3 regions of the Agrobacterium sp. 16-172Ci genome follow, and region 3 is predicted to be linked to each of the others. Evidence: predicted binding sites of a transcription regulator. Region 3 holds the regulator's gene; each other region holds the start of a gene.
What was found. The regulator LexA, encoded in region 3, represses DNA repair genes until DNA is damaged. The targets are predictions, from matches to a motif close to TGTTCNNNNTGTGTTCNG.
Positions count from the first base shown of each region.

Region 1: a site for LexA is predicted at 2,614-2,631, ahead of ACQZ40_RS09820 (DUF5680 domain-containing protein). Genes of this name have one in related genera too.
Region 2: a site for LexA is predicted at 4,129-4,146, ahead of ACQZ40_RS01590 (DNA recombination protein RmuC). Genes of this name have one in related genera too.

Region 1 is NZ_JBNWBW010000007.1:123,872-130,846, reverse strand. It holds gene ACQZ40_RS09840 (RidA family protein) at 29-418, shown strand; gene fghA (S-formylglutathione hydrolase) at 479-1,312, opposite strand; gene ACQZ40_RS09830 (DUF1345 domain-containing protein) at 1,341-2,000, opposite strand; gene ACQZ40_RS09825 (YaiI/YqxD family protein) at 2,026-2,481, opposite strand; gene ACQZ40_RS09820 (DUF5680 domain-containing protein) at 2,649-3,101, shown strand; gene ACQZ40_RS09815 (peroxiredoxin) at 3,155-3,811, opposite strand; gene ACQZ40_RS09810 (MFS transporter) at 4,054-5,265, shown strand; partial or broken gene ACQZ40_RS09805 (HpcH/HpaI aldolase family protein) at 5,294-5,505, shown strand; gene ACQZ40_RS09800 (DUF1062 domain-containing protein) at 5,579-6,328, opposite strand; gene arsH (arsenical resistance protein ArsH) at 6,920-6,975, opposite strand, start outside.
Region 2 is NZ_JBNWBW010000001.1:317,303-324,277, reverse strand. It holds gene dapE (succinyl-diaminopimelate desuccinylase) at 1-1,130, shown strand, start outside; gene ACQZ40_RS01610 (hypothetical protein) at 1,114-1,710, shown strand; gene truA (tRNA pseudouridine(38-40) synthase TruA) at 1,733-2,536, opposite strand; gene fmt (methionyl-tRNA formyltransferase) at 2,536-3,471, opposite strand; gene def (peptide deformylase) at 3,517-4,029, opposite strand; gene ACQZ40_RS01590 (DNA recombination protein RmuC) at 4,178-5,371, shown strand; gene ACQZ40_RS01585 (ribokinase) at 5,425-6,324, shown strand; gene trmB (tRNA (guanosine(46)-N7)-methyltransferase TrmB) at 6,337-6,975, opposite strand, start outside.
Region 3 is NZ_JBNWBW010000003.1:8,850-15,824, reverse strand. It holds gene ACQZ40_RS04805 (ComEC/Rec2 family competence protein) at 1-416, shown strand, start outside; gene ACQZ40_RS04800 (glutathione S-transferase family protein) at 437-1,114, opposite strand; gene lexA (transcriptional repressor LexA) at 1,389-2,111, opposite strand; gene ACQZ40_RS04790 (TRAP transporter large permease subunit) at 2,358-3,617, opposite strand; gene ACQZ40_RS04785 (TRAP transporter small permease) at 3,614-4,147, opposite strand; gene ACQZ40_RS04780 (TRAP transporter substrate-binding protein) at 4,268-5,275, opposite strand; gene ACQZ40_RS04775 (transketolase family protein) at 5,398-6,429, opposite strand; gene ACQZ40_RS04770 (transketolase) at 6,426-6,975, opposite strand, start outside.

The DNA of each region.
Region 1 (6,975 bases), on a different contig from region 3:
GACCACTCAGCCAAAAGAGAGATGCATAATGACCGCACGCGAAGCAATTTTCCCCGCCAACAGGCATGCGCTTTACGAGGAGCATGGCTATTCCGCAGCTATCCGATCCGGTGATCTTCTTTTCGTTTCCGGCCAGGTCGGCAGCCGTGCCGATGGAACGCCTGAACCGGATTTTGAACGTCAGGTCCGGCTGGCCTTTGAAAACCTCAAGGCCACGCTTGCAGCGGCGGGCTGCACCTGCGATGATATTGTGGATGTGACGACGTTCCACACGGACCCACAAAACCAGTTCGGAACGATCATGGCCGTCAAGCAGGAGATTTTCAGCCAAAAGCCTTACCCGAACTGGACGGCCGTCGGCGTCAACTGGCTTGCCGGCTTCGATTTCGAGATCAAGGTCATTGCCCGCATCCCGTAATGTCAGGTTAAATCGGCAGCGGCGGCGCTTACAGGGCGCCGCCAGCCCGCTTCTCCATCCTTATCCCAGCCGCTCCGCATGCCACTTCAAATGGTCATCCATGAAGGTGGAAATGAAATAATAGGAGTGGTCGTAGCGCTCATGCATGCGCAGCGTCAGGCCGATATCCGTGCCCTTGATCGCTTCTTCGAACAGCCAGGGGCGCAGGCCCTTTTCAAGAAAACTATCGGCTTTGCCCTGATCGATCAGGAACTCGGGAAAACGCGCGCCGTCCTCGACCAGCGCACAGGCGTCGTATTGACGCCATGCAGCCTTATCCGCACCGAGGTATTTTTCCAGCGCCGGCTCGGACCAGTCGGCCGAAGAGGGAGCCACGATCGGCGCAAAGGCGGAGCAGCTCTTGAAACGCTCGGGGTTCTTGAGCGCAATGGTCATAGCGCCATGGCCGCCCATCGAATGGCCAAAAATGCCCTGGCGGCTCATATCCGCACGGAAATGCTGGCCGATGAGAGCAGGCAGTTCTTCCGTCACATAACTGTACATCCGATAGTGCTCGGACCAGGGCTCTTCTGTGGCATCGAGATAAAATCCGGCGCCCTTGCCCATCTGCCAGTTGGTCAGCTCATCTGGCACGTCATTGCCGCGCGGGCTGGTATCCGGGCAGACGACGATCAGCCCGAGTTCCGAGGCCATGCGGCGATATTCGCCCTTTTCCATGACATTGGCATGGGTGCAGGTGAGGCCGGAAAGATACCACAGGACAGGGCAGGGCTCATGGATCGCCTTCGGCGGCACGTAAACCGCAAAGCTCATCTCAGATTTCAGGGTTTCGGATGTGTGCGAAAATACGCCCTGCATGCCGCCAAAGGCCGTATTCTGCGAAATAATGTTCATGAAGCCATTCCTTGTGAAATTTTGCGGTTCAGCCTGCAAGCGAAACGGCTGCATTGACCGCCGCCGCCACAAGAACCGTATTGAAGAAGAAAGAAACGATGGAGTGCAGCAGCGTCACCTTGCGCATGGCGGTCGTGGTTATCCCCACATCCGACGTCTGCGCCGTCATGCCGATCACCACGGCGAAATAAAGAAAGTCGTAACCGCAGGGTTCCTTCGTGCCCGGAAAATCCATGCCGCCGCGATGCTGGCGTTTGCCGTCCACCATCGCGGGCCGCCAGTAAAGATGGGCGTAATGCAGGGCGGTCATGGTGTGGATGGTCAGCCAGCCGAAGATAACCGACGCGAAGGCGATGAGCAGCGTCCAGATAGTCTCGCCCGCATGGTTGAGAGCCTGAAACAGCGATACCACCGCGACGGCAACGGCTAGCAGCGTAACGGCGATGATGGCGACCGCAGGCAGATCGTCGCTATCGGCATGGGCCTTAAGGTGCTGCGCCGTCAGGCCCGACAGGCGAAAGGCAATCAGGGTGAGATAGGTCAGGAAGAACAGAACGGCCGCGATCTCGATCGCCAGCGGCGGCGCAAAAACCAGCGCCAGGCCAAGGCTCACGGCACCGACCAAAAAGGCAACGACGAAAGGTTGATGGCGGCGATAGCTGTTGCTTTTCATATTGGCCGGGGTCATGAGCGGCACCTTTCCGTTGGCGCCGTCATTTTTTGACACGGCGGCAGAAACGGTCAAGCGTCTCCAGAAAGGCGGAGCGGTCACGCGGTGAAAAAGCTGCATTATATCCCTTGCTTTCACCGGTTTCGCGCAGATGCGCGCCGAGATCGCGCATCGCCGTCGCCATCCCGATATTCGACTGGTCAAAAACGCGGCCCGTCGGCCCGGTCACCAGCGCACCCTTGGCGACGCAGCGGCCAGCCAGCGGCACATCGGCGGTGATGACAATGTCGTTTTCGGCCGCATGATCGGCGATCCAGTCGTCCGCCGCGTCGAAACCGGCGGAAACAATGACGTTTTTCACCATGGGATCGCGCGACGGGCGCAGACCGGAATTGGCAACGAAGGTCACTTCCAGCCCATGCCGCTCCGCCACCTTGAGAATCTCCGGCTTCACGGGGCAGGCATCGGCATCGACATAGATTTGCGGGTTTTGCGGCATGAGCACTCTTTTTGAGATAATTCCTGTCACGCTTCTAAGCGCAAACGCCGCGATTACCAAGCCCGCCATTGCTGAAATGCGGGGTCGATGCCGGGTGGGGGCGGCACTTGCGACCACCCTGAAAATCGCCTATGTTCACTTTATGTTCTTGTCTCGAAAGGTTTCCCATGCTGGAAGAGTTCATTGTGCAGGCGAAGTCCGCCACCTATGTCGGCGGCGGCAGCAAATCCGCGACGCCCACCCGCAAGGGATCGCACGATCTCGGTTATCAGAGCGGCGACTGGCACTATATCGACAGCTATTTCGGGGGAACCGATTTCATCGGCCAGGAGGTTGTCTGGCATCAGGGAACGGCGGTGTGGGCGATGAGTTATTACGGCCGCATCCTCCGGCCCGACATGATCGACGGCGCCACGGCCGGCATGGTCATTCAGCGGTCGCTTTCCACGCTCTATCGTCAGGGCCGGTTCCTTGGCGGCTTCACCAACCCGGTGGAAAATCTGGTCTATGTCGATACGAATGAAGGTGAATTCCGGTCCTTCACCGGGATCGAGCGCATTTACCGGGGCCATGTCGAGACGTACCGGCTTGACTATCATGGCGGGATCATAAAGCCATGAGAGATGCGGCGGGATGGGACGACGATGTTCACCGCCCCATCACAGGCTTCAAATCAGCCGGGCTGCTTGGTCTTGCGCAGATAGGGAAGAACCGTGTCGTAGGAGCCGAAACGGGCAATCGCATCCTCGTTGGAAACGGCGGCGGTGATGATGACATCTTCACCCTGCTTCCAGTTGGCCGGTGTCGCCACCTGATGTTTGGAGGTGAGCTGGATGGAATCGATCGCGCGAAGAATTTCCTCGAAGTTGCGTCCGGTGGTCATGGGGTAGGTGAGGACCAGCTTGATCTTCTTGTCGGGACCGATGACGAAGACGGAGCGCACGGTGGCGTTATCGGCAGGCGTGCGGCCTTCGGAACTGTCGCCAGCGCCGGCCGGCAGCATGTCGTAAAGCTTTGCTACCTTCAGGTCCTTGTCGCCGATCAGCGGATAATCGACGTTGAAACCGGTCGCGGTGCGAATATCGTTCTTCCATTTTTCATGGCTTTCGACCGGATCGACCGAAATACCGATGATCTTGACGCCACGCTTTTCGAATTCCGGCTGCAGGCCGCCCATCGCGCCGAGTTCCGTCGTGCAGACGGGGGTGAAGTTCTTCGGATGCGAAAACAGGACCGCCCAGCCGTCGCCGATCCAGTCGTGAAAGCTCACCGGACCATGGGTGGTCTCGGCGGTGAAGTCTGGTGCTATGTCGTTGATACGCAGGCTCATCTGATGTTTTCTCCCTAATGATTTGAACTGAAAACTGATGGTTCTCGGCAATCCGTGTCCGGCGCTGGAGCTTAGAGTTTTTGCATGAAATGGCCAGCCCTTTCATCGGGCTTCGGCAGTATTTGCTTCAGCCCCACAGATTTGATGGCCCTGATTTTCCCCGTTTGTCGCGGTTGCACGATATCCGCCCGGTTGATTGTTTCAGGAGGACATGATTATTCCAGAGACGATCGGGGGCCATCATGACGACTTCTTCTGCGCCTGTTTCCGCGACGGTTCGGGCACGCATTCCAGCGACGGTCTGGGTGCTGGGCATCGTTAGCCTTCTGATGGATATTTCTTCGGAAATGGTGCAGACACTGCTGCCCTATTATCTCGTTTCCGGTCTCGGTGCTTCCGCGGTTACTGTCGGTTTCATCGAGGGAATGTCGGTTGCCATCGCCACCACGACCAAGCTGTTTTCCGGGATTATCGCGGACTGGACGAGGCGGCGGAAAATGCTCGCCGTGCTTGGATACGGTCTCGGCGCAATCTCGAAACTCGCTTTTCCCTTTGCCACCTCGCTTGGCTGGATCGTCGCCGCCAAGGCGGTGGACCGGGTCGGAAAGGGCATTCGCGGAACGCCGCGCGATGCCCTTATTGCCGATGTGACGCCGCCTGAAATTCGTGGCGCCGCATTCGGGCTTAGAAAGTCGCTCGATACGGTCGGCGGCTTCCTCGGGCCGCTGGCGGCCATCGGGCTGATGTTCGCGCTCAGCGAAAATGTACTCGCCATTTTCTGGATCGCGGTCATTCCCGCTTTCCTTGCGGTGTTCATTCTCATCGCCGGTGTGACGGAACCGGATGCGCCCGCAAGACCGAAAGCCGAAAAGCCATTCCGGCTCGCCGATTTTGCGAAACTCAATCGGGCGGTCTGGATCGTCATCATCGCGGCGTCGCTCCTGACCTTCGCCCGTTTCAGCGAAGCATTCCTGTTGCTGAAATCCGAAGAGGCAGGCTTCCGGCCGGCATGGATACCGATCACGATGGTCATCATGCATGCCGTCTATGGCCTGACAGCCTATCCCGCCGGCCGGCTTTCGGACAGGATCGGCCGCTCAGGGATTATCGCGGCGAGCATGGTCGTGCTGGTGGCCTCCTATCTGACGCTCGCTTTTGCCAATTCCATTCCGCTGTTCCTGTTCGGCATTCTTCTATGGGGGCTGCATATGGGCCTGTCGCAGGGGCTGCTCGCAGCCCTGATTGCGGAAACGGCGCCGCCGCATCTCAAGGGAACGGCCTTCGGCGTTTTCAATCTGATGACGGGTCTCGCGGTACTGGTCGGCAATGTCATCGCCGGCTTGCTGTGGGACCTCCACGGTTCCTTCGGCACCTTCCTGGCAGGCGCCGCACTGTCTTTTACCGCATTGACGGTGTTGATCTGGGTGTCCCGTCGAAAGAGCGCCGCCGCCTGAGCCTCTACCGAAAACACGACGACGTTCCGCGCCGCCATTCGGCGAGCCGCGCCGGAGGTGGTGATGCAGAAGGTCGCCATTGCTGTCGACAAGATACGCGCAGCCGGAAAAATCGTGGGGACGCTCGCGACATTGGAAGAAATGCCGCACTGGCGGAAGCGTGGCGTGCAATTCTTCTACATCCATTCCGATCCGTTCCTGCGCCGCGGTCTCGCCGCGGTGAAGGAGGCGCTCGCCTGAGGCGGAGCAGAGGTTCTTCGGTTTTAACGATGCCGCAAGCGAGGGCCTGAACCTTAAGGCCCTTGCCATGCCGTTAGAAATCCGCCGTGACGGGTTTCCACAAATGCACCGGATCGAAGCCGCCGCAGCGCGCGATCACAATCCGGGTGCCGTTTTTAACCCGCCGCCGCAAAAGATCGGAATGTTCGGACTGCGCCCGAAGCGAACCATCATCCTGAAGCTTCTGCAGCATCGACCGCGAAAGCCCGAGTTCAGACGCCAGCAGACGATCAAGGCGTATGCCGGCCTGAAAAGGAACCGTGAGATCAATCTCCGCCATGGCCCAGTCGGGAGGTTCATCCCTTATCTGTTTCGCGATATTGAATTCGGGAAACTCGTCGACGCGCTGCGATTTACGTCTCAAGGCTTCGAGGTTGAAGGTCTCCGCCCTTATCCATTGCGGATCGTTGGACTGCAGCGCTTCGAGAACCGCAGGGCTTATGTCCCGGACATTCTGCCGCTCGAAAATCGGCCTGTTCCAGCTCTTGTCGCAGATTATGCATCTATAGATAAGCCAGGCGTCCAGCTTGCGGCCATTGGCATTGAGCCGGATCTTGCCGCTTGCCTGAAATGCCCTTAGGCCACCGCATCCGATGCATGCAAGCCAGGGCTGGGGCGCCGTTCGTGGCGTAATGGTCCATTGGACCCGAAGTAAATTGCACATACTCTCTTGGTCTTCCATTCGGAAGTCCACCAAGATGGTGCAGGAGAAAACCCTTACGGGAACGGCATGGCGGTGTTCTGGGGTGGTGAAGAGCTGAGACAGCGGCGCTGCGCAGGGCACATTGTAACAATGCCAAACCGGTCTCTTGCCACCACCCGATGAACATGATCATACGCCGACAGCCTGCGGCCATCCGGCAATACGGGTGAAACTGGATTGAGACCGGTATTTACTTAGGCAAAGTCTACCTCGATGCGCCAATGCTCTTCGGCCGCGACAATAACAAATGATCGTTCCGAGGCAGAGTCATCCAGCGCGCCGAAAAGGCCGAAAGCCGTTACGATGCGACTTTTCTGCAACGTCTGGTGACCCGCCCATTCTTTCCGTTTCCACCGACGTCGACGGACGGATTTTGCGCCTGTTAGCGGCTATCGGAAACGGAGGATACCAGTGACTATGCGCAGGGCAAACATCCTTAAGGGGGGACGGTTTCAATCCAGAAGAATGATCGCATAAGATAGATTATGGAACTTATTCGATGATGTAGTACCGGATTTTTACGGCTCTTGCTCATTACATATGTCGCCGAAAAATCGAGCCATGGCTGGTTCAACGCCTCGAAACCCTGCGTATATCTTTTCCCACCACAATCGAACTGATCATATGGTTCCGGAATTGAAAAGCACGAAACGTTGAACTGAACTCACCCTGTCAGATTGATTTTAGCGAAACACGTTTCTCAAGTTCATCTGCCAACTCTTTGCGTT
Region 2 (6,975 bases), on a different contig from region 3:
AAGGCGGCGCGCTTTCCCTGCTCGACACCCTGCTTTCACCGCTTGGTTTCCAGGTGGACAGGATGGTGGCGAGCGAGGCGGGAACGCCTGACGTGGAGAACCTTTACGCCCGGCTCGGCACCGAAGGTCCGCATCTGATGTTTGCCGGCCATACGGATGTCGTTCCGGTGGGCGATGAGGCCGCATGGAGCCATCCGCCCTTTGCGGCTGAAATCGCCGGCGGCGAAATGTTCGGTCGCGGTGCAGTGGACATGAAGGGTGGCATCGCCTGTTTCGTTGCCGCCATTGCCCGCCATATCGAAAAACATGGCGAACCGAAGGGCTCCGTTTCCTTCCTGATTACAGGCGATGAGGAAGGCCCGTCGATCAACGGCACCTCCAAGCTGCTGGAATGGGCGGCCGCCAAGGGCGAGACATGGGATGCCTGCGTGGTGGGCGAGCCGACCAATCCCGACCAGCTTGGCGACATGATCAAGATCGGCCGCCGGGGATCGCTTTCCGGCCGCATCACGGTTCATGGCGTGCAGGGCCATGCCGCCTATCCGCATCTCGCCGACAACCCCATTCGCGGTCTGCTGCAACTGACCCATGCGCTGATGCATCCGCCCTTCGATCATGGCACCGACAATTTCCAGCCCTCCAATCTGGAAGTAACGACTGTCGATACCGGCAATGCCGCCACCAATGTGATCCCGGCGCGGGCAACGGCCTCCTTCAACATCCGTTTCAACGATACGTGGACTGCGGAGAGCCTGCGCGCGGAAATCGTCCGCCGCCTCGATGCCGCCGCAGCAGAAGGCGAGCTTCGCCCCGACCGTGCACCGGTGAAGTACGACATCGTCTGGGCGGACCGCCCGGCCCATGTCTTTCTTACCCGGAACAATGCCCTCATCTCGTCGCTTTCCGGCGCGGTGGAAGCCGTAACGGGCAAGGAACCGAAGCTTTCGACCACCGGCGGCACCTCGGATGCGCGTTTCATCAAGGATTATTGCCCGGTGGTGGAATTCGGCCTCGTCGGGCAGACCATGCATATGGTCGATGAGCGTGTGGCGGTTGCCGATCTCGAGACGCTGACGCGCATTTACGAGACCTTTATCGAACGCTGGTTCGCCCATGCCGACGGCGAGTGAAATAAGGCTCTATCTGACGGGCCTGTGGCTTCTGCTGCTCGGCGACCATAATGGCGCTCGTTATCTGGACCTTTCAGAGCGCGGCATGTGGCGGTCCTTCTATTCCGCCCTCTGGTGCCTGCCCGCCATGCTGGTTTCCTGGCTGTGGCTGCGCGCCGCCTTCCTCGCCAGCTATCCGCCCGGCACCGGAACGGGCTTTATCTTCTTCTTTCGTCTGGCAATGGTCGAGGCGATCTGCTGGATCGTGCCGCTACTGTTGATCGGCATGCTGCTGTTTGCCTTCGGCGCACGGGAAAAATTCGCGCCGCTCGTCACCACCATGAACTGGCTGTCGCTGCCCTTTTCCTACGCCTATGCGGTTCTGATCCTGATCGCATTCTTCCTGCCGCCCTTGCAGGGGCTGATCGCCATTCTCTGGCTGGCGCTGCTTCTGTCGCTGGTCTTCGCCTTCTCGCGAATTGTGCGGTTCTTCATCCGCGACCAGTCACTGCTCGTCTCGGCCATCGTCATGACGCTGCTGGTGCCCGGCATGCTTCTGTCAGAAGCGCTGCAGCGTTTTCTCGGCGTTTATCCGGCCTGAGAGCCGGCGTGGGTTTTAGCGGTCAGTCCGCGTCCTCAGCCATATCGGCTTCAGGGTACCTGCGACGCGGCGGAATGACGTCGGGATAATCGACCTGCATGAAATAGAGACCGTCCGGCGGTGCGACCGGGCCGCAGGCCTTGCGATCCCGCGCCTCCAGTGCGGCGCGCACATCCTCGGGCGTCATCGTGCCTTCGCCCGCCAGTTTCAACGTGCCCGCGAAAGAGCGGATCTGGTTATGCAGGAAGCTTTGCGCCGTCGCCCGGATTTCGATGAGATCGCCGGTGCGCGTCACATCCAGCCGGTCGAGCGTGCGCACGGGGCTGTTCGCCTGACAATGCACGGAGCGGAAGGTCGTGAAATCATGCCGGCCGACAAGCATCTGGGCGGCTTCATGCATGCGCTCATGGTCCATGTCCTTCGACACCCACCATGCCCGCTTGTGCTCCAGCGCCAGCCGGGCCTTGCGGCAGATGATGCGGTAAAGGTAGTGCCGACGAAGGGCGGAAAACCGGGCGTCGAAATCCTCGGTCACGGAAGCGGCATCGAGGACGGCCACGGCTTCACCCGCCATGGCGAGATGCGCATTGAGGGCATTGCGAAGCTTGTAGGGCTCCCAGTCTCGGGAAAGATCGACGTGGACGACCTGCCCGACGGCATGCACGCCGGAATCGGTGCGGCCGGCGCCGCGAATGGAGACGCTCTCTCCCGTCAACGAGCGAACCGCAGCCTCCAGCGCACCCTGAACCGAGGGGCCGTTATCCTGTCTCTGCCAGCCATAATAAGGCGTGCCGTCATATTCGACGGTCATGCGGAAACGTGGCATCAGCCGAGCCTCGTTGTGGTCGGAACCGGTGTGCCGCGCACGAAATCGGCCGCCGACATCGGCTTGCCGCCCGCCTTCTGCAGACGGGTGAGCCTCACGGCGCCGCTGCCGCAGGCAATAGTAAGGGCGTCATCCAGCGCCGCGCCCGCTTCTCCCATACCGCTTGCCAGTTCGGAGGCCAGAACTTTCACGCGCTCCGCCTTGCCGCCGATGTCCATTTCCAGCCATGCGCCGGGAAACGGCGACAGGCCGCGAATGTGGTTATGCACGTCCTGCGCCGGCCTCGAAAAATCGATGCGGGTCTCGCCCTTGTCGATCTTCGCGGCATAGAGCACGCCTTCTTCCGCCTGCGTGACAAGCGGCAGGTCACCGGTTTCCAGCTTGTCCATAGCCTGCCGCATCAGCCGCGCGCCGGCCAGCATCAGGCTGTCATGCAATTCTCCGGCGGTCATGTTCTCATCGATCGTGACCTTGGCGGTCAGCGCGACGGGGCCGGTATCGAGCCCCTTTTCCATTTTCATGACCATCATGCCGGTCTCGGCATCGCCGGCCATGATCGCCCGCTGGATGGGGGCAGCGCCGCGCCAGCGCGGCAGCAGCGAGGCGTGGCCGTTATAACAGCCAAGGCGCGTGCCGCTGAGGATCGCTCCCGGCAACAGCAGCCCGTAAGCAACGACGACCGCAACATCGGCATTGAAATCCCGGAACTGCTGTCGGTCTTGCTCTGCCTTGAAGTTCACCGGCGTCAGCACCGGCAGGCCCAACAGTTCGGCGGCCTGATGCACCGGGGACTTCTGCAGATCGAGGCCACGACGGCCGCCGGGACGCGGCGGTTGGGTGTAGACGGCAACGATCTCGTGGCCGGCCTCCACCAGTGCACGCAGGGTGGGAACGGAAAAATCCGGCGTACCCATAAAAATGATGCGAAGAGCCATCGTCGCCCCCTGCCCTGTCGTCCATTCCGGTCCGCAGAGGACGGATCAGATCTTTGCGCGGGCCGCTTTCGTGAATTTCTTGATGACCATGTCGCGCTTCAGCCGCGAAATATGGTCGATGAAGAGAACGCCGTTCAGGTGATCGATCTCGTGCTGCAGGCAGGTGGCGAGCAGGCCGTCCGCCTCGACCGTCTGCTGCTTGCCGTCACGGCCGACATATTGCACCGTGAGCGACGCGGGACGCTCAACCTCGGCGTAATAATCGGGGATGGAGAGGCAGCCTTCTTCATAGGTCGAGACATCGTCCGACACCTTGAGGATTTCCGGATTGATGAAGACGATCGGGGTCTTTTCCTCGCCTTCACGCGCAACGTCGATCACCAGCATGCGGCGCGCCACGCCGATCTGAATGGCGGCGAGGCCGATACCCGGCGCATCATACATGGTTTCCAGCATGTCGTCGGCAAGACGCAGCACCTCGGCATCCACCTTTTCGATGGGCTTCGATTGCTGGCGCAGCACGGGATCGGGCAAAATGATAAGCGGTTTGATGGTCATGGCTTCCCATAACGTATCTCTTGCGCGGAGGAAATAAAAAACACGAGGTTCAATCAGCCTCCGGCATCCGTCCCGCCCGACTCATTTCCGCCGCAGGAATGTTCTTGTTTTGATCTTCCGAATCACAAGAAACCTGCTAGATTTAATCATGAGCATAGATTTCTCCGTTCTCCTCGATCCCGCGTTACGGGCCGGTTCCGTCGACATCAGCTTCGGCGCGCTGCTCGCGGCTCTGGTTTTCGGTCTGGTCACGACCTGGCTGGTGACGGCGAGCCGTGCGAAAAAAGCAGGAGCCGACGGCGAAATCTCCGACCTCCTCAAAACACAGTCCGAACTGCATGGCCGCATCGCCGCCATGGCGGAAACGCTCGGCACCCGCCAGACCGAGATGAGCCAGACGCTGAACCAGCGCCTCGACGGCATGTCGCAACGCCTTGGCGAAACACTGACGGAGCAGACCCGGTCGACGCATGAGAATCTGAGCCGCCTGCAGGAGCGCCTCGCGGTCATCGATGCCGCGCAGGGCAATATTCAGGATCTGGCCAAGGACGTCGTCGGGTTGCAGGCCATCCTTTCCAACAAGCAGACGCGCGGCGCCTTTGGACAGGCCCGCATGGAGACGCTGATTGCCGATGCGCTTCCGGCCGGGGCCTTCCAGTTGCAGCCGACGCTTTCGAACGGTTATCGGCCTGACTGCACCATCAAGATGCCCAACAATGCTCCGCCGCTCGTCATCGACGCCAAGTTTCCGCTGGAGGCATGGAACGCCATCAAGGCGGACGAGACGCCCGAAACCAAACGCGCCGCCGTGCAGCAGTTCCGCCGCGATATGGAGGTGCATATTCGCGATGTCGCCGAGAAGTATCTCATTCGCGGCGAAACCCAGGATACGGCCTTCATTTTCGTGCCGTCCGAATCGATCTTCGCCGATATTCACCAGCACTTCGAATATCTGGTGCAGCGCGCTCACCGCGCCCGCGTCGTCATCGTTTCGCCGTCACTTCTGATGCTGTCGGTACAGGTCATCCAGTCCGTGCTCAAGGATCAGCGCATGCGCGAGCAGGCGCATCTCATTCAGGGTGAAGTGGCATTGCTGATGGACGATGTGCGGCGGCTGGACGACCGGACGCGCAAGCTGCAGGCCCATTTTGGATTGGCGCAAAAGGATATCGACATGATGCTGATCTCCTCCGACAAGGTGCTGGCGCGCGGCCAGAAAATCGAAGGTCTCGATTTTTCACCGACGGAAAAAGAGACGTCGCATGGGGAAATAGAGCAGGCTCGACGCTTTGCCGAGAACAGGGCGGGAACGGCAAAGTTGCGGGTGGTTGACGACGAGTGATCCGCTCGGGCAAAGTCGCCGCCTTGCTTGAATTCTATACGGATACGCCCTCCATGATTACTGTTTTCGGCTCCATCAACATGGACCTCGTCGCCACCGCCAAACGCCTGCCCAAGCCGGGTGAAACCGTGACGGGCGAGACCTTCTCCACGGCCGCTGGCGGCAAGGGAGCCAACCAGGCGCTGGCCGCACGGCGTGCGGGCGCCTCGGTCAAGATGGCAGGGGCTGCGGGCGATGACACCTTTGCCGCGCCGGCGCTGACATTGCTGCGCGACGCCGGCACCGATCTCTCACTCGTGAAGACCACGCCCGGCCCTACCGGTACGGCAGTGATCCTTATCGGCGAAGGCGGGGAAAACATGATCTCGGTCATTCCCGCCGCCAATGGTGAAGTCTCCGCATCCGACGCCGCGAAAGCCCTGGCGGAAATGTCGGCGGGCGATATTTTGATGCTGCAGTTCGAGATACCCGCGCCCGCTATCGAAGCGGCGCTGACGGCTGCGAAGGCAAAGCGCGTCACCACCGTCATCAATACTGCGCCACTGACCGCCGATGGGCCGCGGCTTGCGGGCCTTGCCGATATCGTCATCGCCAATGAAACCGAGTTCGAATTGCTGATCGGAAAGAACGGCCTTTCCGGTTCTGAGCGGGAAACCGAACTGAAAGCCCTGCATGACAGGACCGGCCAGACATTGATCGTGACGCTCGGTGCCGATGGCGTGATCGCCATGCGCAACGGCAAGGTTTTCCGGGCTTCCGGCCTCAAGATCGAACCGGTCGATACGGTCGGTGCGGGCGACACCTTCTGCGGTTATCTCGCCGCGAGCCTCGATCAGGGTATGGATTTCGAAAGGGCGCTGAAGCGAGCCGCCGTCGCAGGCTCACTTGCCTGCACCCGCGCCGGCGCCCAGCCTTCCATTCCGCTTGCCGCGGAAGTGGATGCGGCACTCTGAGGGATCAGCCGCTCAACGACGAATGAAGGTGAGATAGGCCGAGCTGCGGCCTTCTCTTTTCGCCTTGTTCTCATAACGCGTTCCCGGCCAGTTGGCGTAGGGCGTGCGCCAGTCATCAGCACTCGTCGCCGTCCATTCGAAGCCGCCATGGCGGGCGCAATGCTGCAGCGTCCAGTTCACGTAGGTATCGATATCGGAAGCGAAGCAGAACTTTCCGCCGGGTTTCAGCACACGATGGAAACGGGCGAGGTTGACGTCTGAAACGAAACGACGCTTCCAGTGCTTCTTCTTCGGCCACGGGTCAGGATAGAGAAGGTCGATATGATCGATCGATCCCTCGGGCAGCCAGTCCAGCAATTGCGTCGCATCATCGTCGTAAAGGCGGATATTCATCAGCTCGCGTTCACGCACGGCGGCGAGCAGCTTGGCCATGGAATTGACGAAGGGCTCCACGCCGATGAAACCCGTCTCCGGGTTTTCAACCGCGCGGTGGGCGAGATGCTCGCCGCCGCCAAAGCCTATCTCCAGACGGATCGACCGCACATCCGCGGGAAAAAGAGCGGCGAGATTTTGCGGCGGGGCGCTTTCCAGATCGATTTTCAGCAAAGGCAACAGGTTCTCGATTGTATCGACCTGCTGATTGCGCAGGGG
Region 3 (6,975 bases):
CACGGCAGATGACAGCGGCCTTGAGAGACGCCGAGCCCGGTGTTTTCACCTGCAGCAAAGGCACATGGTGTGTTGCGCGCGCGGGAAGCGGCGAATGGATCATCGTTCTGGAAGATGGCCGCTTTGCCGGAAAGGCTTGCGATATCGCCGATATCATTATCGTCTCCCGCAGAACGTCCTTCTCCCAATGCCGCTCGGGTGCACTTCTGCTGAACCGGGATATCCTGCGACGGATCGGTTCGCTGGAAATGGACTTCGCCGGCAACGAGCAGGCAGCGGTCGTCGGCAGGCTGCGCGCCGCAATCGCCGGCATGGACAGGCCCTGGAGCGAACATCGCTATTACGACTGGAAAAGCGGCCGTTTCGATCACGACGTGCCTGATGCCATCATGCGGTTGCTGGCGGCATCGCAATAAAGTGCCGCCAGCATGGACCGTCAGGGCTTGATGCGCAGATCCGCGGTCAATTCGCCGATCCCGCTAATTTCCTCTTCATGCGCCGCATCGCGCCAGACTTCCTTCAGTCCGGCCTCGTACCATTCGCGCATCGCGGGAAGGGCGAGCAGCCGGTCGCAATAGGCTTTCGCCGCGGGCGAAAGTTCCGCGCCATAAGTCTGGAAACGAAATGCCACCGGGCAGAAGAAGGCATCGACCGCCGTGAATTTCTGGCCGGCAAGAAAAGGCCCGCCGAATTTCGCGAGGCCTTCGCTCCACAGCGTATCGATGCGCTTTATATCGGCCGCAAGCCCGGTATCGCCACCCTTCGGCTTTACCCGAATGCCGACCGACATCGGGTAGAGATTGCGCAGCGAGGAAAAGCCCGCATGCATTTCGCTCGCCGCCGAACGTGACCAGGCCCGTGCCTGCTTGTCGGTCGCCCAGACGCCCTGGTGTCTTTCCGCCAGATATTCGGCGATCGACAGCGATTCCCAAACCGTCACGCCCTCATCGACAAGGCAGGGCACCTTGCCGGTCGGCGAGAAGGTGGAGAAGGAAACGCCTTCTCCGAACGGAACGAGTTTTTCATCGAAGGCGATGCCGAGCGTGCGCATCAACACCCAGGGCCGTAGCGACCATGAGGAGTAATTCTTGTTGGCGATATAAAGATCGTACATGACATGTTTCCCCGATATGACGCGCATTTCTATACCGGCGGATGGCCTTTGGAATATTGCAAATAATCCATGGCTCCCATAAGCCGCGTTGATGAATGGGAAGGTGAGGGAAGGGAGAAGGAGGCATATCCACGTCACCGCCCGGAGATGAGGGCGAAACACACCCTCTCTTTACTTGCGCAGGGCCGAATTGTTCCAGGGAACAAGCCAAGATGCCTCAAAGGGAGCGTCCTCTTCTCGATGACGCCCCTGGCGAAAAAAGGCGGGCTGCCAATTAATGATAACGGCGGATCAGCCCCACGAGCTTGCCCTGGATTTTCACCCGGTCCGGTCCGAAGATGCGGGTCTCATAGGCGGGGTTGGCGGCTTCCAGAGCGATGGACGCTCCCTTGCGGCGGAAACGCTTGAGGGTCGCTTCTTCATCATCCACCAGTGCCACGACGATGTCGCCCGGATTGGCCGTGTTGCCGTTGCGGATGATGACGGTATCGCCATCAAAAATGCCGGCTTCGATCATCGAGTCGCCCTTGACCTCAAGAGCGTAATGTTCGCCCGAGCCGAGCATGTCGACCGGCACGGCCACATCATGGGTGTTGTTCTGGATGGCGGAAATCGGCACACCGGCGGCGATGCGGCCCATGACCGGCACGGTGGCGGCGCCGGCGAAATCATTAGTGGGCGCCTTGGGGGCAGGGGCCGGCTCCGGCGTCTTCGGTTTGCCGAGGCTGCCTTCGATGACGCTCGGCGAGAAGCCGCGCTGCGGCCTTGCACCCGGCGCATAGGCCTCCGGTAGCTTGATGACTTCCAGCGCCCGCGCCCTGTTAGGTAGCCGGCGAATAAAGCCGCGCTCCTCGAGTGCCGTGATCAGCCGGTGGATGCCGGATTTGGATGCAAGATCGAGTGCGTCCTTCATTTCATCGAAGGAGGGCGGCACGCCGGACTCTTTCATTCTTTCATGAATGAAGAGAAGCAATTCCTGCTGTTTGCGCGTGAGCATGAGGAAAACACCCTTGAGAATCGTCGTTGAAGTCGCGAAACAAATACAGAACGAACACTATATGTTCCATATGTGTTCCGCAATCCCCTAAAACTTCGTGAAGGGTGCATCGCAGATCGTGATTTGATCGTCGAAACTATCAACAAAGCAGATCTAACGATGTGTGCCGCATCTTGAATACCAGAAACCACCGATCGGAGAGACCCGGCCGGTGGTTTCTGGCTGCCGTTTGCTACGGCTCTTATATCAGTAGATCGTGAGCGCAGGAATGAAGCTGACCGCGATGAGGAGCAGCATCGCCATGGTGAAGAACGGCCACAATTCCTTCGTCGTCGCGCCGAGCGGCGCTCTGGCTATGGAGGACGAGATGAAGAGTGTGGTGCCGATCGGTGGCGTATAGAGCCCGATACCGAGATTGATGACCATCATCATGCCGAGCTGCACCCGGTCGAGCCCGATCATATCGGCGAGCGGCACGAAGATCGGTCCGAGCAGCAGGATCGACGGCGGCAGATCGAGCGGCATGCCGATGATCAGCATCAGGATGTTCATCATGAGAATGATCAGGATCGGGTTGGAGATATTCTCGGCCACCCAGGTGGCGAAATGCTGGGGCGCCTGATCGAAGGTCAGCACCCAGCCCACCGCCGCACTGCCCATGATGACCAGCATGACGACGCCGGTTGCGGAACCAGCTTCGACGAAATTGTCGCAGAAACGCTTCCACGTCAGATCGCGATAAAAGAAGATGCTGAGCACGAGCGAATAGACGACGGAAAGAACGGCCACTTCGGTTGGCGTTGCAAAGCCGAAGCGGAGGCCGAGGATGATCAGGATCGGCAGGAGGATCGCCGGCAGGCTGCGGAATGCAAGTAGCGCCAGATCGCGCTTGCGGATGCTTTCGTCACGCACCGCATAACCGCGCCGCACGGCAATGGCCCAGCAGACGAAGATGAAACCGGCGGCCATGAGCAGGCCCGGCAGAATGCCGGCGATGAACAGATTGGCGATGCTGACGCCGCTGACCAATGAATAGAGGATCATCGGGATCGACGGCGGAATGAGCACGTCGATGACCGCTGAGGTGGCATTGTTGGCCGCACAGAGGGGAGCGGGGTAGCCTTGGCGCTTTTGCCATGGAATGAGCACCGAACCGAGTGCGCTCGCATTGGCGACCGCGGAGCCGGACACGCCGCCGAACACGACCGACGAAATGACGGTGGTGGAAAGCGGGCCGCCGCGCCAGCGCTGCATGGCCTTGGAGGCGAGTTCCAGAAGCTGGGTTCCGAGTTTGCCGCCGAGCATCAGCGTGCCCGCGAGCATGAAGAACGGCAGCGCCAGCATCGGGAAAGACTGCGTCTGGTCGTACACCTGCTGCGCCACGATCAAAAGCGGCACATAACCGTTCCACAGCACGGCGACGCCGGCAGAGATGATCAGCGCATAACCGACCGGAACCGCAATCATCATTAGAATACAAAATGCAATGATCATCACGATGGTCATAGCGGCATCTCCTCGGTTGCACCGTGCGGGCGGGCATGCCAGCCGCTGGAGAGAATGCGCAGGCTCGCGGTTGCGGTCGTGACCGAGACCAGTGCCGCGCCGAAGGCGATGGAATAATATCCGATGCTATTGGGCAATTGCAGCACAGGGCTGATTTCCGCGCCAGCGATCTCGGCGACGACAAGCGCCTGCTGCGCGAGAATGACGAAACTTGCGACCGTCACGAGATTGGCGAACAGCAGAACGCCCACCTTGCCGCGTTCGTCGAACTTGTCATAGATCCATTCAACCGCCATATGCGCGCCGCTCTGCGCGGCAAGGGTAATGCCAGCGACGATGAACCATGGAAACAGCATGGTTGGCAGTTCTTCCGCAAAATCCAGCCCGCCGGATGTCGATAGATAGCGGACGATGACGTTTGCGGTCATGATGACCGTGAGCAGAATGCCGGTTGCCACGATGATGATGCGGCAGAGGGTGGCGATGAAACTGTCAACGCGATTGGCGGCGGACAAGGCTCCTTCGAGCATTGGCGCATCTCCTGAAAACTGAAACCGTATGAATGTCGGCGTGAGCGAGGCTCCCGCCGATCCTGTCGGTGGACATGAAGGCGAGGCCTGGCGGCATGCGCCGGCCCGGCATCCTGCTCGTCAGCCCTTGGCAGCCTTTTCCAGCGCGGCGACGAAATCGCCGAAGGGCTTCTGCTTCCATGTCTCCAGCACCTGCGCGGTCGCTTTCGCGAAGGCCGCGTGGTCGAGGTCTTCCACCACCTCGATGGCGGCATTGGCCCTGAAGGCGGCCAGTGACGCGCTTGCCTTTTCCGCCGAGAGTTTGCGCTGAAGCGCGCCTGCCTCCTTCGCAGCCGCCTTGACCGCCTCAAAATCCTTGCCCAGCCGCCCCTCGGCGAATTTGGACATCAGGAACGGGGTGGACTCCCATTTATGGGCGGTGAGGCTGATATGTTTGTTGACCTCGTAAAGCTTGGAGCTTTCGATATTCACGAGCGGATTTTCCTGCCCGTCAACGACACCCTGCTGAAGCGCGATGTAGAGTTCGCCAAACGCGATCTGAACCGTCGCCGCATCCAGCGCCTTGAAGATATCCATGGTCATCGGGTCGGCCGGCGTGCGGATTTTCAGGCCCGCGACGTCCTGTGGCTTGGTGATGGCGTGTTTGGAGTTGGAGACATGGCGGATGCCGTTATCCCACCAGTCGAGCGGCACGATGCCGACCTTCTGGAAACGCGCATCGAGCGATGCGCCGACATCGCCCTCGAGTACCTTGATCGCCTGATCGGCATTGCTGAACAGAAAGGGCAGGCCAAGCGCCGCAAGTTCTGGAACAACGCTCGAAACCGGACCCTGGCTGTTGGCGGTGAAATCCAGCGCCCCGGTGCGCAGGCTGGTCAGCATGGCGGCGTCGCTGCCAAGCGTTTCCGAACCGGCGACATTGATCGCCACGCGGCCTTCGGTTTTCTGGGCAACGAGTTCCGCGAATTTCGCGGCCGCCAGCGTGCGCGGATTGCCCGGCGCAGCCCCATGGCCGAGCGTCAGCGTCGTGGCGGCCCGGGCGTTGCGGGCCGTCGTCAGAACGGCCGGCGCAGCCAGCGCCAGTCCGGTACCGGTCAGGAACATACGCCTGTTGATGGAAATACTCATTTTTCTCCTCCCTGGATTTAAACACTCTCGGCGTTGTCCGACCACGCGGATAACGCGCTCCACTCCCTTGAAACCGCCGGCTCCCCCCGGGCTGATTCCGCACCATGTCTGAGCTTCAGCCTTTAGACCGAACCGTGCGGTACTTCAAAATTTTCATTCTCCAGCCACGCCCTTGCGCGCGCCACGATCATCGCCGTCGAGATGCCGTAGCGGTCATGCAGGGTGGGCAGCGCGCCTGCATCCAGAAAAGCATCGGGCAGGGCGATCTGCCGCAGGCGCGGCACCCGGCCGCTTTTCATCAGCGCCATCGCTACGGCCTCTCCAAGCCCGCCGATTTCGCTGTGGTTTTCCGCCACGATGACCAGACGATCCGCCCGGTCCACTTCCGCGAAGATCGAGGCGGTATCGAGCGGCTTGATGGTGGGGGAATGCAACACGGCGCAGCCGACGCCCTCCTTCTCAAGCAGGGCAGCCGCTTCGAGAACCCGCATCGTCAATATGCCGGACGATATGAAAAGAACCTGCGCACCATCGCGGATAAGCTTCGCCTTGCCGAGTTCGAACCGATAGCCATATTCTTCGAGCACCACCGGCACCTGGCCGCGCAGCAGGCGCATATAAACGGGGCCGTTAAAATCCGTGATGGCTGGCACCGCGCCTTCTATGTCGGTCGCATCGCACGGGTCGATGATCGTCATGTTCGGCAGCGCGCGAAAGATCGCCAGATCGTCGGTTGCCTGATGGCTGGGGCCGTAACCCGTCGTCAGGCCGGGCAGGGCGCAGACGATCTTCACCGGCAGGTTTTCCTCGGCAATCGCCATCGCGATGAAATCATAAGCGCGGCGGGCGGCGAAGACCGCATAGGTGGTCGCAAAGGGCACGAAACCTTCGCGCGCCAGACCGGCGGCAGTGCTCATCAAAAGCTGCTCGGCCATGCCCATCTGATAAAAGCGCTCGGGAAAGGCTTTGGCGAAAATATGCAGGTCGGTATATTTGCCGAGATCGGCGGTGAGGCCGACAATATCCTCGCGTTCCTTCGCCAGCTGAACAAGGGCGTGACCGAAGGGGGCAGGCCGTGTCGGCTGGCCTTCGGCGGCGATGGAGGCGATCATCGCCGATGTGGTAAGGCGCTTCTGCGGGGCTGCTGCGCTCATTGCGGCCGTCCTTCCTCAAGGGCGTCAAGCGCCAGCTTCCACTCATGCGCTTCCACGCGAATGAAATGGGTGATTTCGCGGTTTTCGAGAAAGGGCACACCGCGGCCCATCCGGGTATCGAAAATGATGGCGCGCGGCCTGTCATCGGCAAGTGACATTGCGATATCGAAGGCCTCGCGAACCTTGTCGATATCGTTGCCGTCCACGCGCTGCACGTGCCAGCCGAAGGCCGCGAATTTGGCGTCCACGGGTTCGGAGGACAGCATCTCGCGGGAAGGGCCGTCCGCTTGTTGATTGTTGAAATCCACAAGATTGATGAGATTGCCGAGCCTGTGATGGGATGCGCCCATCGCGGCCTCCCAGGTGGAACCTTCGCCCAACTCGCCATCCGACATCAGGTTGATGATGAACCGGTCGGAATTCTTGCGCTTGAGGCCAAGAGCCATTCCGACCGCTATGCCAAGCCCATGGCCGAGCGATCCGCCGGTGATTTCCATGCCCGGCGTATAGGAGGCCATGCCGGACATGGGCAGGCGCGATCCGTCG